Regions from separate parts of the Brevibacillus sp. 7WMA2 genome, predicted to be linked through region 3. Evidence: predicted binding sites of a transcription regulator. Region 3 holds the regulator's gene; each other region holds the start of a gene.

Region 1 (5,039 bases), 1.1 Mb from region 3:
TTCAAGACGAAAACCTCCTTGGATATATGTATAGTAATGAGAAGGGAGAGTAGGAAAAAATCTAAAGCAGAAATGCATGATTGCAAGCATACTCGTGGTCGTTCACCATGATTGTAATAACCATTCATAAAAGCTTAAGTGAAAAAAATCACAAATTACGTATAGTGCCATCCCGTACATGTACGATGTACTTCTAAAGCGCTTTCATACCAAGTGTTTTAAGCATTGTGTTTAATCTGTGAAGTTATGTTGACGAAATTTTACGATGAATAATTGTACCATAAGTCTTAAAATTCCAACTAAACTTCCATCTGTTACAATGAGAAGAGACGATGATGCTACAGATGATAAAGGAGACGTATTCATGAAACGGAAATATGCAGATGTGACAGGGTGGACAACAGTGATAGACAAGCACTTTATACCATTGGCCCAACGTGGAGAGTACTTTGACGGCAGCATTACTGGTCTCGTCCTCACAAAAATGGAGGAACCATACTGGGTAACGTGTAACGGACAAGACATTTGTATCGCGGATGATGGATACGTTTGGATACAATGCTTTCCTGCGGGGCGGCATTATGTTATGACTGCGATGATAGATCAGACTGGTAAGGTAGTCTACTTCTATTTTGATATTGTTCTTAGGCATGCTATAGGGGAAAATGCTGTTCCTTGGTATGATGATCTGTATCTAGATTTAGCGATGATGCCTTCTGGGAGTACTGAAGTTTTGGATGAGGATGAACTGGAGGAAGCGTTCCAAAACAACACGATTAGTGAGTGGGAGCGCGATTTGGCCGTAGTGGAAATGGAACGGCTGGTCACAGAGGTAGCAAATGATACATGTATCTTACCAAAGCTGGTGCTAACGCATGCTACAAAATGGCGAGATATCGTCCTGCAAGTAAAAGAATCCTCCCAATAAAGGAGGATTCCTTCTGTATTATTTAGCTGGTGGCTCGACCTGCATTCTAGGAACCTCTGGCTTGCCTAGCGGATTGTTGTACAGATAGTCTGGCACTTCTCCCACGACAAGAGAGTTGGTAATGGGAATGGAGGTTGTGACAATGGTTTGATCAGTTGCAAAAGGTATGATCACTTGTAAGCGAACTTCTACTTGCAGATAGATCGTTACCATAACCATGTTAATCCCAGCTTCGGATAGCTTAGGGTCAAGCCATGTTTTTGCAGAACCAACAGGGCTGAAGGTGATCGGTAATTTAGGCCCCGTATCGGACAAGAAGGAGCTTCCTGAGGCTAATCCAAGAGGTACGCGAGCTTCAATTTTTTCACTTTCAAACTCTTTTAATCTGTTTTTAATGCGTTGATTGGCTTCCCCCATGATTTTTGAATATCCTTGAAAATTAAAATTAATAGCGCGTATTTTATTATCGCTATCCTTCTCAATGTCTAGAACTTCGGCTGTATTCATATCAATTTGAGCGATCTTTTTGGTCACCGCGTCTGCGATGGCCTCTTTGGCAATTTGTTCAGATTTCTGCTTGGCGATCACTAATAAAGTAGGTTTAATTTTTTGCTCTAGAAAGACGATACTCTGGATGATGATTGCAAGAAAGACAATGAAGGCAATAAAAAAAATTTTCTTTTTTGACGTCCGAATGCGCCGGCGTCTCATGCGAATAGCCATCTAGATCACCCCATCTGTAGACTATATGTTACAAATAGGGAGAAACATGACAGCTTGCCAAGGGTTCATGCAAAGAACCTCACTTATGTAGTAGGAATATTTCGTTTATAATGAACAATAAGTCAGAAAAAAGGAGAGAAGCGCATGCCCTATAAGGTTATCTTTTTTGATATGGATGGCACGTTGTTAAATGAGCAGAAGCAGATTCCAGAGGATACTCGAAAAGCACTCCGTCAGCTTCGGGATAGCGGGATTCATACGGTTATTGCTACGGGGCGTTCACCGTTTCATGTTCGAAAGCTCGCAGAGGATTTAGGAATTGAGACACTGGTGTGCTTTAATGGCGCTTATGTAGAGCACAAAGGGGAAGTGGTCTATTCTACTCCTATTGATGTTCATAGTATTGAGAAACTGTACCAGCTTGTGATGGCACGTAATCATGCACTTGTGTACTTGAGTGACGACTCCTTTTATGCGACACATGAGGGAAATGAGATGGTGAATCGTGCTGTTTCTTCTATTCTATTTGACCCACCCGGCATGGATGCAGAGGTATTCCGCAACAAGCCGATTTACCAATGCTGGCTTCATTGTGCTGAAGGGGAAGAAGGGGTCTACGAGCAAGACGATACGCTTCAAAACGTGCGCTTTTTCCGTTGGCATGATGTGTCCTTGGATGTGATGCCAAAGGATGGCTCTAAGGCAAAAGGCATTGAAGCTTTGCTACAGCACCTTACAGTAGATCGATCAGAAGCGATAGCCTTTGGTGATGGCAAGAATGACATAGAGATGATTCAATTTGTAGGAATGGGAGTAGCGATGGGGAATGCGCATCCTGACGTATTTCCACACGCAAACTACGTGACGAAGCACGTAGATGAGGGCGGTATTAGCCATGCTTTAAAGGAATTGAACATCTTGTTATAGAGGAAAGCCGACCGTCTTTATCTGGGACGATCGGCTTTATATAATTCGCTAGACAAATTGTCATTTTACCTGTGATTTTCCACACATCTGCTGGTCTTTTTCTATACTATACTCGGTCTGTACACAGATAAAAGAAGCAGTAAAATCCTTGGTATATCAGTGCTTTACATGAAGTAAAAATAGATTATGCAACGAATGTAGAATCACGTAGAGTTCCTTTTGTGCATTATTTCACAAACAATTATAGAAGATTTTGGGAGGATTGTCTATGAAGCAGCAACGTCTCGTATTAATTGGAAATGGTATGGCTGGCGTCAATGTTATTGAACAAATCTTAAAGCACAACAAAGAGATGTATCATATCACAATCATAGGAAACGAACCGCATCCCAACTACAATCGCATTATGCTTTCGTATGTGCTGGAAGGCAGTAAAACGATTGATGACATCGTGTTAAATGACCATAGCTGGTATAAAGATAATCAGATTGATCTACAAACAGGTACAGCAGTGACTCATATTGATATCGAAGCGAAAAAAGTGTACACGGATAATGGATCGGTATTTTCTTACGATAAAGCTATTATCGCTACTGGCTCTCAACCATTTGTTTTACCTATACCTGGTGCGGACAAACAAGGAGTAATTGGCTTTAGAGACATTCAGGATTGCAATCAGATGATGGAAGCTGCTAAGACCTGTAAAAAAGCTGCCGTGATTGGTGGCGGTCTGTTGGGCTTGGAAGCAGCTAAGGGCTTGGTTCATTTGGGGATGGAAGCAACGGTCGTGCATTTAGGCAATGTTTTGATGGAACGGCAACTGGATGACATAGCAGCAAACATGCTCAAAGAAGAACTAGAGCGTCAGGGAATCCGATTTGCAATGGAAAAACAAACGGTAGAGCTACTTGGGGATGAGCGTGTCACGGGACTGCGTTTTGCAGATGGAAGCGTATTGGAGGTCGATTTTGTTGTAATGGCAGTGGGAATCGTACCGAATACCAGCGTGGCCAAAGCAAGTAATATGGAGGCAGCACGAGGGATTGTTGTAAATGACCTGCTACAAACATCTGCACCAGATGTGTATGCGGTTGGGGAATGTACCCAGCATCGCGGACTTTGCTACGGTTTGGTAGCTCCTTTATTTGAACAGGGTGCTATATTAGCCAAGCATTTATGTGATATAGAGACGAAGGGCTATGAAGGCTCTGTTGTATCTACTAAATTAAAAATTTCTGGAGTTGACGTATTTTCAGCAGGCGAATTTCAGGATCAAGCGGATATGACCATCGTACGTATGCAGGATGATTGGAAGAAAATCTATAAGAAGATTCTGATTCGAGACAACAAAATTGTCGGAGGAATCCTATTCGGCGATGTTAGTGAGTCTGCTCGCTTACAAAAGCTGGTCAACACCCAGACAGAAATGACGGACGAGGTGTACGCTTCCATAATGGGCGGAGGAGCTTGTTGTGGTGGAGGAAATCAAGCAGCTTTAGTAGCTGAGATGTCTGATGAAGAGATCATCTGCGGCTGTAACGGTGTCACAAAAGGCAGTATTGTGACAGCGATAAAGGAACAAGGCTGCTCAACGGTAGATGAAATAAAAGCCTGCACAGGTGCAGCACGGTCCTGCGGGGGATGTAAGCCAATGGTGGAACAAGTGTTGCAGTATGTGCTAGGAGATCATTTTGATATCAATGCGAATAAACAGGGGATTTGTGGATGTACTACGTTAAGCCGTGATGAAATCGTAGCTCAGATACAAGAGATGGGTCTTACTACGATTAAAGAAGTAATGTATGTATTAGCATGGAAAAACCCAGAAGGCTGCTCCAAATGCCGTCCTGCATTGAACTATTACTTAGGGATGATTCATCCGACAAGGTATCAGGACGAAAAAGCTTCTCGCTTTGTAAATGAACGTTTGAACGCTAACATTAATAAAGACGGTACCTATACGGTAGTACCACGTATGTACGGCGGAGTAACGACAGCGGAGGATTTGAAAAAGATTGCTGATGTTGCTGTGAAATATGATGTGAAAATGGTCAAAATGACAGGTGGACAGCGAATCGACCTAGTGGGTGTACAGAAGGAGGACCTACCAAAAGTCTGGGCAGAGCTTGATATGCCGTCTGGTTATGCCTATGCCAAAGCCTTGCGCACAGTGAAAACCTGCGTTGGTTCTCGTTTCTGTCGATTTGGGACTGTTGATTCGATTGGGATGGGTATTGCGTTGGAGAAAAAATTCGAGCGTCTCGATATGCCAGCTAAATTTAAAATGGCGGTAAACGGTTGTCCGCGTAACTGTGCCGAGTCCTGCACAAAGGATATCGGGATTGTCGGTAACGATGGCGGATGGGAAATCTATGTTGGCGGTAATGGCGGTATTAAAGCACGTGTCGCTGATTTATTGTGCAAAGTAAAAAACGATGAAGAATTAATTGAGATTTGCGGA
Region 2 (5,039 bases), 1.8 Mb from region 3:
AAGAATAGCTTAGATCAACTAGTAGCAGATCAATTTAAATAAAGATTATTATCATACATTGTCAGAGCTTCTGTGTGAGCTCTGACAATGCCCATTAAGGGGGGAAAGATGTGTTAAGTAGATCAAAAAAGGAGAAGCAACGGCGTAATAAAGAACGAAAACGAATTTTCCTTGGATTTGTTTCTTTAAGCATGTGTTTTGGTCTAACGATGGGTGTTGCCTATGCTGATGTGGATGTTACGCAATTATTACAAGGGTGGTATGCACAAAGTACCGAGGTAGCCAAGCAATCGGTAACGGACGCCCTAAAAACGGAGACACAAGTACAAAAGGAGCGCTTGAAGGCAGAAATCCAAAGAAAACTTCTAGAATCGGCTGAAGATTTAAAGCAATTCACTTTGGAAGAGAAAGCGAAACGTCTTACATCTTTAGCAGATTATGCAGGTGACCTCATCGATAACTTAGATATCTCAAACGAAAAGGATAGACGGCAAGTAGAAAGAAAAATGGATGCTATTTTAAGTAGTGCGCAGCAGGCAATGAGGGACTTGGCTGACAGCTATGAGGCCCCTTCCTTGGAGTTTGTTCCAACAAAACCGACTCCATCGCAACCGCCTGTACAGGGAGGAGCGCCGGTTCCAACGCCAGAAGTGCCGCCAGCACCAAATCCGAGCAAGCCACAACCAGAGCCAAACTCGGGTGAGCCGCAACAGCCGGCGCCAAAGCCAAACCCGAGTGAGCCGCAACAGCCGGAGCCAGCTCCAAAACCAAGCGAGCCACAACAGCCGGAGCCAGCACCAAAGCCAAGCGAGCCGCAACAGCCGGAGCCAGCTCCAAAACCAAGCGAGCCACAACAGCCGGAGCCAGCACCAAAGCCAAGCGAGCCGCAACAGCCGGAGCCAGCTCCAAAACCAAGCGAGCCACAACAACCGGAGCCAGCACCAAAGCCAAGCGAGCCGCAACAACCGGAGCCAGCACCTGAACAGCATCAGGAAATGCCCCAAGTTTCTGTAACAGACGAGAAGCCAATCTCATCTGTAGAGAGGCCTGATCCAATAGAGAGCCAGGAACGCCCAGCAGATATTCCAGACCCAGCAAACGCAGAAAAGGAATCACTCCCGACACCATGATCTATTCAAAATGAGGAAACCACAACTTTATAGGAAAAAGGTGTTAAGGATGGAAATGATAAAACTAAAAACAAAAGAAAAAGATGCCGCACCTAACCAACCTAAAAAATCATTCCAAGCTGAGCTTTTCAGTTGGCTACGTTTTTTCCTGATATTAGCAGTCTGTTACTTTCTGATGATAAATAGTATTGGTCTAACAAGGGTGGTTGGCCATTCAATGGACCCTACCATGCAGGATGGAAGTATTGTACTGTTAAATAAAGTCCCTACCCATTTTACAAAGCCAGCCTTTGGTGATGTTGTAGTTATTCACGAGGAAGCGAAGGGATATGAAATCATCAAAAGAATCATTGGCTTGCCTGGTGATACGGTGAAAATTGAAAAAGGAGTCGTCTATGTAAATAATAGTCCGCTCCCAGAACTATATACGCAAGGTGTATCAGACGATATGGCTCCCCTAACAATTCTTCAGGATCACATGTTTGTATTAGGAGATAATCGAACATTGGGTGAAAGTATGGATAGCCGCGATCCTAGTATTGGCCAAATCCCTATTACAGACATTAAGGGATATGTTTCCTTATCGCTGTTCCCTTTTTATCGAGTAGCTAAGCCTTTAGAAGTCTAAAAGAATATGACAAAATCCAGCCTGAGACGTAGGCTGGATTTTTGTTTTCTTGAAACATATTCGTAGCGAAAGGTAGCTATACTAAGGAGGGCTAGTCCTTTCCTTACCCTGACACAATAGATGTTCACTTGTTAAAAATCCCGCTTGCAGGACCCTATTTTTTTATAAATAGGATATGGGCAATCGACGGAAATCAAGCATTATTTATTGATTTTTAGAAAAGAACACTAGTGCTAGACATAATTTATTCACAAATAAATACTAGCTACAAATTCGACAAAAATTCGCCCTGCATTGTTCACAACATAACGATAGTTTTTAACATAAAAGTTGAATATGTGTGATAAAATTCACACTGAAAGCGAACGATTTATGGTATGAGGGGGGAGTATGATTGGAACTGGATAGCACTATGCTGGCTCGAATACTAACATCCGTGACATTGGGGTTTCATATTATTTTTGCTTCAATGGGTGTCGGTATTCCTTTGGTTATCTCTATTGCCGAGTTTATTGGGATTCGAAAAAAAGACAAAGCTTATCTATTAATGGCACGGCGTTGGACACGAGGTTTTACTGTGACAGTAGCAGTTGGGGTCGTGACAGGAACCTGTATTGGTCTACAATTAAGTCTCTTGTGGCCGTCATTTATGAAATTGGCGGGAGAAGTAATAGCGTTACCGCTGTTTTTAGAAACGTTTATGTTCTTCTTTGAAGCAATTTTCTTAGGCATTTATATTTATACATGGGACCGATTTAAAAATCCGTATCTTCACTGGTTGATCTCTATCCCAGTGATAATTGGTTCCACAGGTTCTGCTTTCTTTATTATGACAGTGAATGCTTTTATGAATACGCCACAGGGCTTTACCCTCGTAGATGGAGTTTTACGTGATATTCAACCGATGGTAGCGATGTTTAATCCGGCTACTCCTTCAAAAGTGGGGCATATGGTTTTTGCTTCGTATGCCACTAGTGCGTATGTGATGGCTGCAATCGCTGCCCTAAGCATTTTGAAGGGGAAAACACATTCCTATCACAAAAAGGCACTTAACCTGTCGCTGACGCTTGCGTTTATCTTTTCGATGGGAACGGCTGTGTGGGGAGATATTGCTGGTAAGTTCCTAGCAGAGTATCAGCCTGTGAAGCTAGCAGCAGCGGAGTGGCATTTTGAAACCACTGACAAGGCCGAATTTGTTTTTGGTGGTATTTTGGATAAAGAAAAGCAAGAGGTTAAATATGCGATTAAGGTGCCCTATGCTCTTAGCATTTTAGCAACGAACTCTCCAAATGGCGTAGTAGTAGGGTTAAATGACATTCCTCGCGATGAATGGCCTCCACTGTTTATTCATTATTTGTTTGACAGCATGGCAGCTATAGGCGGATATATGGCATTGGTTCCAGTGCTTTACTTCTTAATTGTCAAGGTAAGGAAGCGGATGCCCCCTAAATGGATTCTGTGGGCTTCTGCTCTTGGGGCTCCACTTGGATTTTTAGCAATTGAATTTGGCTGGATGTTTGCGGAGATTGGTAGACAACCTTGGATATTAAATGGTTATTTACGAACGATGCATGCAGCGACAACGGCAAATAATGTTGGAGAAATGCTGATTCTTTTCTGCCTGCTGTACGCCTTCCTGGGAACGGTGTGCGCCCTTGTTCTTAAACGGATGTTTAAAGATAAACCAGTCGAATTGGAACTGGAAAAATAAGACGGGGAGGTAGAAATACATGACGCTTGCATTGCTTGGGATCACCATTCTGTGGATTTTCCTGTATGGTTATCTGATCGTTGCTTCCATTGACTTTGGAGCGGGATTCTTTGCTTACTATTCTAGACGCCGCAAGAAGGACCACATCGTAAACGGAATTATTCAGCGCTATCTGTCCCCTGTCTGGGAAGTTACAAATGTGTTTCTGATCTTCTTTATTGTAGGGATTGTCGGATTCTTCCCGGACACGGCTTACTATTACGGCACAGCGTTGCTAATTCCCGGTAGTTTAGCTTTAGTGCTGTTGTCTTTACGCGGTTCTTTCTATGCTTTTGCGCATTACGGGGCTAGGGATAGTACCGTTTATTATGGAATTTATGGAATTACGGGTCTGTTGCTTCCTGCTGCTTTATCTACCGTTCTGGTAGCATCGGAGGGTGGATTTATTGTAGAAGAGGGCAGGAAAATTCATCTATTAATGGGCAAAATGCTGGCAACTCCTTATACTTATGCGGTTATATTTCTTGCTTTAGTCAGCGTATTATTTATTAGCGCAACCTTTTTGACCTTTTATGCTAATAAAGCAGGAGATAAGGATGCGACCAAGATGTTACACTCCTATGCAATGATCTGGTCCCTTCCAACTATTATTGCCAGCTTGCTTGTGTTTTGGACCATTCAAATGCATAATCCAGAGCATTATGCCAAAATGGTGGAAAACGGATGGTTTTTCGTTGTTTCTTTTGTTTCGTTTCTGATAGCGACCTTTTTATTGTATAAACGACGTGCGTATGGATGGGCGTTTATTGCGGTCATGCTACAATTTTTCTTTGCTTTCTTTGGATATGGCAAAGCGCATTTACCTTACTTGTTGTATCCCTACATCACAATTAACGATAGTATTAACAGTCCAGAGATGGGGAAGGCGCTAGTCGTTGGGTTCATAGCCGGGCTATGTTTATTAGTTCCTTCGCTCATTTTGTTGATGAGGCTCTTCTTATTTGATGCTAAATACGTCAAAGGTGATAAGAAAAACTAGTAATTTGTTAACAATTTTTGACAAGAGAAGTACTCCAGCAGTTTGGGGCTGCTTCTCTTTTTTTTCTGTAGGAGACATATGATATATTTGAATTATCGTAAAATGAGGAGGATATTATTAATGAATAATTTCGTAAGGGAAGTTACACCTGAAGAGGTGTTGACGAAATTAAAGGAGGAGGCTGCTATTCAAATTATTGATGTGCGAGAGCCAGAAGAGTGGGTGGCAGGTCACATTGAAGAAGCGATCCTAATTCCCTTAAATGATGTTCCAGCATCTCTGGACCGATTTGATACTTCCAAAGAAATCATCATGGTATGCCGCAGTGGAGCAAGAAGCTACCATGCTTGCGAGTTTTTAAAGCATAATGGAATTGAAGCAGTCAATATGGAGGGCGGCATGCTCGCTTGGCCAGGAGAGATTGCTCGCTAAAGTAAAGTGGGGGAGTAACATGCCGAAACAACAGATAAAATGGTTGGGCTGGCTAGGAGCAATGTTTCTGTTACTCGTCGTAACCGGTTGTGGTGGCAG
Region 3 (5,039 bases):
TTACTTACTTTATGGAGCGAATGGGTTTTGCTAATCTTCCAGAAGAACGGGTCGAAACACTCTCACTCCCATCGCCCTTTGACTATGCGCTGCAAGGACTCATCCTGATTCCCTCCGATTTCCCTTCTGTAAACAAGGAAGGAGAACAGCGTTTTGTAGAAGCCGTAATTGCTGGCTGCGTTGATGCTGTTCGAGCAAGTGAGGGGCGGACAATGATTTTATTTACCTCATATAGCATGCTTAGAACTGTTTATGAAGGAATGAAAAGCTTACTCGAAGGTGAAGAGTTTGAACTATTAGGCCATGGAGTAGATTCAAGTAATAGAAGCAAGTTGGTACGTCGCTTTCAAACCGGGACAAAAACAGTGCTTCTGGGTACGAATAGCTTCTGGGAGGGTGTAGATATACCTGGAAATGTACTGAGCTGTCTGATCATTGTTCGTCTCCCTTTTCAACCGCCCAACCAACCACTTTTAGAAGGACGTTCGGAGCGGCTGAAGGCCGAGAAAAAGAATCCTTTTATGACGCTTTCTTTGCCCCATGCAGTTATTCGTTTTAAGCAGGGAGTGGGTCGATTAATACGTCAACAGACAGACAGCGGTGTTGTAATTGTATTTGATACACGCATCATTGAATCTAAATATGGTCGTATGTTTTTGCAATCTTTGCCGCCTTATCAGGTAGAGACTGGTCCATGGACTACATTACGTGAGCGAATAGCTCCTTTTTTACAATAAAATCAGTCCCTTAGGAAAAACAAATCTAAAATGATTGTATGAATTTTACCCAAGCCATAAAGTAGGAGGGAAGCAGATCCATGACTACAAAACGACATAACCTATGTCTAGTTATTTGTATAGGCATGATGATCTTTGCATTATCCCAAACCGTTGAAGCAAGCCGCCCCATTGCGATAGCACATCAGCAACAGCATATTGAGGACCCCGATGCTGTTGAACAGGAGGAAGATTTTGTGGGGCTTACCACTACTTTTTTCTCTTTACCAGAAGGAGAAAGTACGCTCATTCGCTTCCCTTCTGGTAAAACGATGCTAATTGATACAGGGAGCGAAAAAGATACGGAAAAATTGGTTTCCTTACTACTTGAGCGCCATGTTACAAAAGTGGATTACCTGTTATTGACAAACGATTTACCTACTCATATTGGCGGCTATGATAAGCTTGCGGAGAAAATTCAATTTGATAAGATTTACATGCCAAAATTGACAGCCTTCGTAATTCACAGTAATATCCATATATCTAGGGAAAAGCAAGTTGTGTATGTAAAGGAAAAGGATCAATTACTGGATGGGAAAGATGTGGTGATCACATTTTTACATCCCAGCGAGAACCTGTTTTTATCACCACAGGATAATTCGCTTGTGTTTAGTCTGACCCAAGGAGAGCTCCAGTTTTTATTCACCAGTGCCATCAATGAAAAAGCAGAGGAGCGTTTGTTTGCGAAATACCCTTCTTTACTGCCGGCTGAAATCTTAAAGGTTGCGGCACAAGGCAGCAATCAGGCTTCTATTCAATCCTTCTTAACTAAGGTTGATCCCCAGATTGCTGTTGTGCAGACCGGTATTGTTCGTGAGCAATGGAAAGACTCCATGCGTGAGGTGGTGGAGCGTTTGGAGGAATCATGGGCAGATACGTATGTGACTAGCCGGGATGGGTCAATTACCATTCTCTCTAACGGACAAGATTATAAGGTTTTAAAGGCAGTCAAGACCTCTACACGTGATAGACAACGAAGTTAGGAGTGCAATTTATGGGGAAAGTACCAAAAATTTCTGAAGCGGTCGTTCGCCGTCTGCCGATCTATTTGCGATATTTAACAAATCTACAGGAACTACAGGTAAAAACGGTGTCTTCCCAACAGATGGGCAAAACAATGGATATTAATCCAGCCCAAATTCGAAAGGACCTGTCTGCATTTGGTGACTTTGGCAAAAAAGGCATTGGCTATGACGTAGATTACTTGATTGAAAAGATTCGTCATATCTTGAAATTGGACCAAGTGATCCATGTAGCGTTGGTGGGGGCCGGTAATCTAGGTCAAGCGATTTCCAATTACAATGTGTATTTAAAAGATAACATGAAAATTGTTTCCATTTTTGATGCCGACCCGCAAAAAATAGGTAAGGATTTAGGTGGATTGGTCATTGAACCGATTGATAAAATGGAAGATATCATCAAGGAAAAACAAATTCGGATGGCGATAATTACGACGCCAGCCTCCGCCGCACAGGAAGTGGCAAATAAACTGATCGAAGCTGGAATAGAAGCGATCCTCAATTTTGCCCCAACAACCATTCGCACCGAAAAAGAAGTAAAAATTGATCATAACGATTTGACTTCCAGCTTGCAAAGCTTAGCGTATTATTTAAACTAAGTAATGACTAACAGATAAAGGGAGAGTGTCTACGTTGATGAAAATCATTACCAACGCAACCGTAATTACTGTTAATGAACAAAATGAGGTTATTTATAATGGAGCAGTTGGCTTTGATGGGGGAAAAATTACATATGTAGGTAAAACGCCAGAAGATTTATCAGCATATGACGAGATCATTGATGGAACGAATAAATATCTAATGCCAGGATTTATTAATACACATGGTCACGTAGGCATGTCTCTACTGCGCGGATTTGCGGATGACCTACCTTTAAAACAGTGGCTGGAAGATAAAATGTGGCCAATGGAAGGTCAATTTACAGCGGAGCATGTGAAATGGGGTACAGCTATTTCCATTATCGAGATGATTCGTACCGGTACAACTACCTTTGTAGATATGTATGATCATATGGATACAGTAGCACAGGAAGTGGAAGCATCCGGGATGCGCGGTGTACTATGCCGTGGGGTAATTGGTTTCTGCTCAGAAGAAGAACGCCAGCAGAAATTACAAGAAGCTGCATCTTTCGCATCACGTTGGAACGGAGCAGCCAACGGTCGTATCCATACCATGATGTCGCCGCATGCACCTTATACGTGCTCTCCTGAGTACATCCAGCAAATCCTTGAGAAGGCTATCGAGTTAAACGTACCATTACATATCCATATGTCTGAATCAAAAGCAGAAGTAGAACAAAACGTTCAGGATTACGGTGTACGCCCTGTTGCTCACTTAGAAAATCTAGGTGTATTTAATCACCCTACACTAGTTGCCCATGCAGTGCATTTAACGGATGAAGAAATTGATACATTGGCTAAATATAATGTTAAAGTAGCTCATAATCCAATTAGTAACTTAAAATTGGCAAGTGGTGTAGCAAGAGTGCCTGAGATGCTTGCGAAAGGTGTTTGTGTAAGTTTGGCAACTGACAGCTCAGCAAGTAACAACAACTTAAATCTATTTGAAGAGCTAAAATTAGCGGCTATCCTGCATAAGGGTGTTTCCTATGATCCAGAAGTGGTTCCGGCAGAAGAAGCGCTTCGTATGGCTACACGTTATGCGGCAGATGCTGTGTTCCAAAAAGACAGCTTAGGCTCATTAGAAGTAGGGAAAAAAGCAGATATGATTATGCTAAATGCTGCTCAAGCACATTTCCAACCGGCAAATGATCCGATTTCCCATGTTGTTTATGCAGCAAATGGCTATGATGTAACAGATACAATTGTTGATGGGCATTTCTTAATGAAAGATAAAGAGTTAATCACAATGGATGAACAAAAAGCAATCGCTGAAGTGAATCGTGTGTTTGCGCTTTTAAAGCAATAAACTCATAAAAGTCACCTCTTCATATGACAAAGGCTCCTGCCAAGTGGTTGATACGGCAGGAGACAGTGTAGTGTAGGTGTGTAGGCAGAGAAAAAATTTAATCCGTCCGTTGCATCTCTGTTTGCCATAAATCTGTAAGTGAGGAGTGACGAACAGAGAGCGTAGCGGTAGGTGGCAAGGTACGCAGCGGTGAGGACAGACCTACCCAGGATTCGTACAAATCGTGTTGTTCCCAACCCTGTTTTGGTAGGACAAGGCTCCTGTCGGTTTGATTCACACGCTCACCTCCTTGTGGTGTACTGATAGTATGGCTCCTTCTCATGACTCTATAATTAGTAAGTTTTCCACGTGGTTCTAAAACCTTCTTGTATCTCATAATTGTTAGGAGATACGCAAGGGAGGGGTTACCCATGTACGTGAAGCAACGGTATCTTTGGCTGTTGGTGCCAATATTAGCATGCTTATTTGGTTTGGGTGTATTATTGGGACAAGCAACAGACAAGCTATCTGTAGCACAAAACAGGACGAAGGAGCTACATGACAAAAGTAGATGGAATGCCGATCAAAATCAAAATAACACCAATCTAAAACAATTGATTGATCAGCTTTTTGTAGAGAAAGCAACTCCATTTGGAGTCAAGATACAGAATCAACCTTTTACAGGGAGCTATCGAGGCAATCACTTTCAACTAACGGGAGCATTACAGGGAAAAAAAGTGAAAATTGAACGTAACAATCGAGGTGCTTCGCTCGTCATAGATAATGAACTACGGGATTTGAACGTACTGCCCTATGCCTTGTTCACACCATCTGAGCATGCCTCAATCTTGAAGGATCAAATCTCACAGCTACAGCCTGTCGCAATCGTTTCAAGAGATGAAGCAGGTTTGCGAGGGTATAGCGTTAGCCTACAGCCAGAAAAAGTCAAAGACCTTTTACGAGAATGGTTGGGACCTTCTTTTCCTGTAGAAAATGAACTTGTACAATTACAGCAATCAACTACAATTAACTATCAATTGTGGTATGATGATGAAAGAAAGCAGTTGAAGCGTATGGTCGTCTTGCTTCAGTTGAAGAACCAGAAGGGCGATAGATCAGATCAACTGATTTTTAATTTTTAGGGAAGTAGGAGAATCATTGTGTGGAAACGCATCTTGATCATTTCAGCATGTGCGCTTGTTGTGCTAGGCGCATCCCTGTATCAGCTACTTTCCAGCTTATTGTCTGAGCGTCACACGTTAGAAGCAGAGGCCAGAGCATTAGTAGCAGAAAAAACAAACATTGCTGAGATCGATACGATAGAAGAATATCGAGG

The links. Region 3 encodes Rex, which represses fermentation and respiration genes when NADH is low (regulators of the CRP and FNR family bind a similar motif). Its sites were predicted from a motif close to TTGTGAAATATTTCACAA; they were not measured.
Region 1: nirB (nitrite reductase large subunit NirB) is a predicted target of Rex. The motif match lies at 2,798-2,815, and genes of this name have one in related genera.
Region 2: GOP56_RS17935 (cytochrome ubiquinol oxidase subunit I) is a predicted target of Rex. The motif match lies at 2,097-2,114, and genes of this name have one in related genera.

The regions. Positions count from the first base shown of each region.
Region 1 is NZ_CP048799.1:4,892,986-4,898,024, forward strand. Features, by position in the region: gene GOP56_RS21105 (flavocytochrome c) at 1-5, opposite strand, end outside; gene GOP56_RS21110 (DUF402 domain-containing protein) at 365-928, shown strand; gene yunB (sporulation protein YunB) at 947-1,651, opposite strand; gene GOP56_RS21120 (Cof-type HAD-IIB family hydrolase) at 1,796-2,578, shown strand; gene nirB (nitrite reductase large subunit NirB) at 2,847-5,039, shown strand, end outside.
Region 2 is NZ_CP048799.1:4,192,411-4,197,449, forward strand. Features, by position in the region: gene GOP56_RS17920 (hypothetical protein) at 1-42, shown strand, start outside; gene GOP56_RS17925 (hypothetical protein) at 111-1,130, shown strand; gene lepB (signal peptidase I) at 1,180-1,758, shown strand; gene GOP56_RS17935 (cytochrome ubiquinol oxidase subunit I) at 2,153-3,469, shown strand; gene GOP56_RS17940 (cytochrome d ubiquinol oxidase subunit II) at 3,489-4,508, shown strand; gene GOP56_RS17945 (rhodanese-like domain-containing protein) at 4,629-4,940, shown strand; gene GOP56_RS17950 (hypothetical protein) at 4,960-5,039, shown strand, end outside.
Region 3 is NZ_CP048799.1:609,748-614,786, forward strand. Features, by position in the region: gene dinG (ATP-dependent DNA helicase DinG) at 1-737, shown strand, start outside; gene GOP56_RS02650 (ComEC/Rec2 family competence protein) at 818-1,759, shown strand; gene GOP56_RS02655 (redox-sensing transcriptional repressor Rex) at 1,771-2,394, shown strand; gene GOP56_RS02660 (amidohydrolase) at 2,432-3,724, shown strand; gene GOP56_RS02665 (hypothetical protein) at 3,822-4,001, opposite strand; gene GOP56_RS02670 (hypothetical protein) at 4,135-4,845, shown strand; gene GOP56_RS02675 (cell wall elongation regulator TseB-like domain-containing protein) at 4,864-5,039, shown strand, end outside.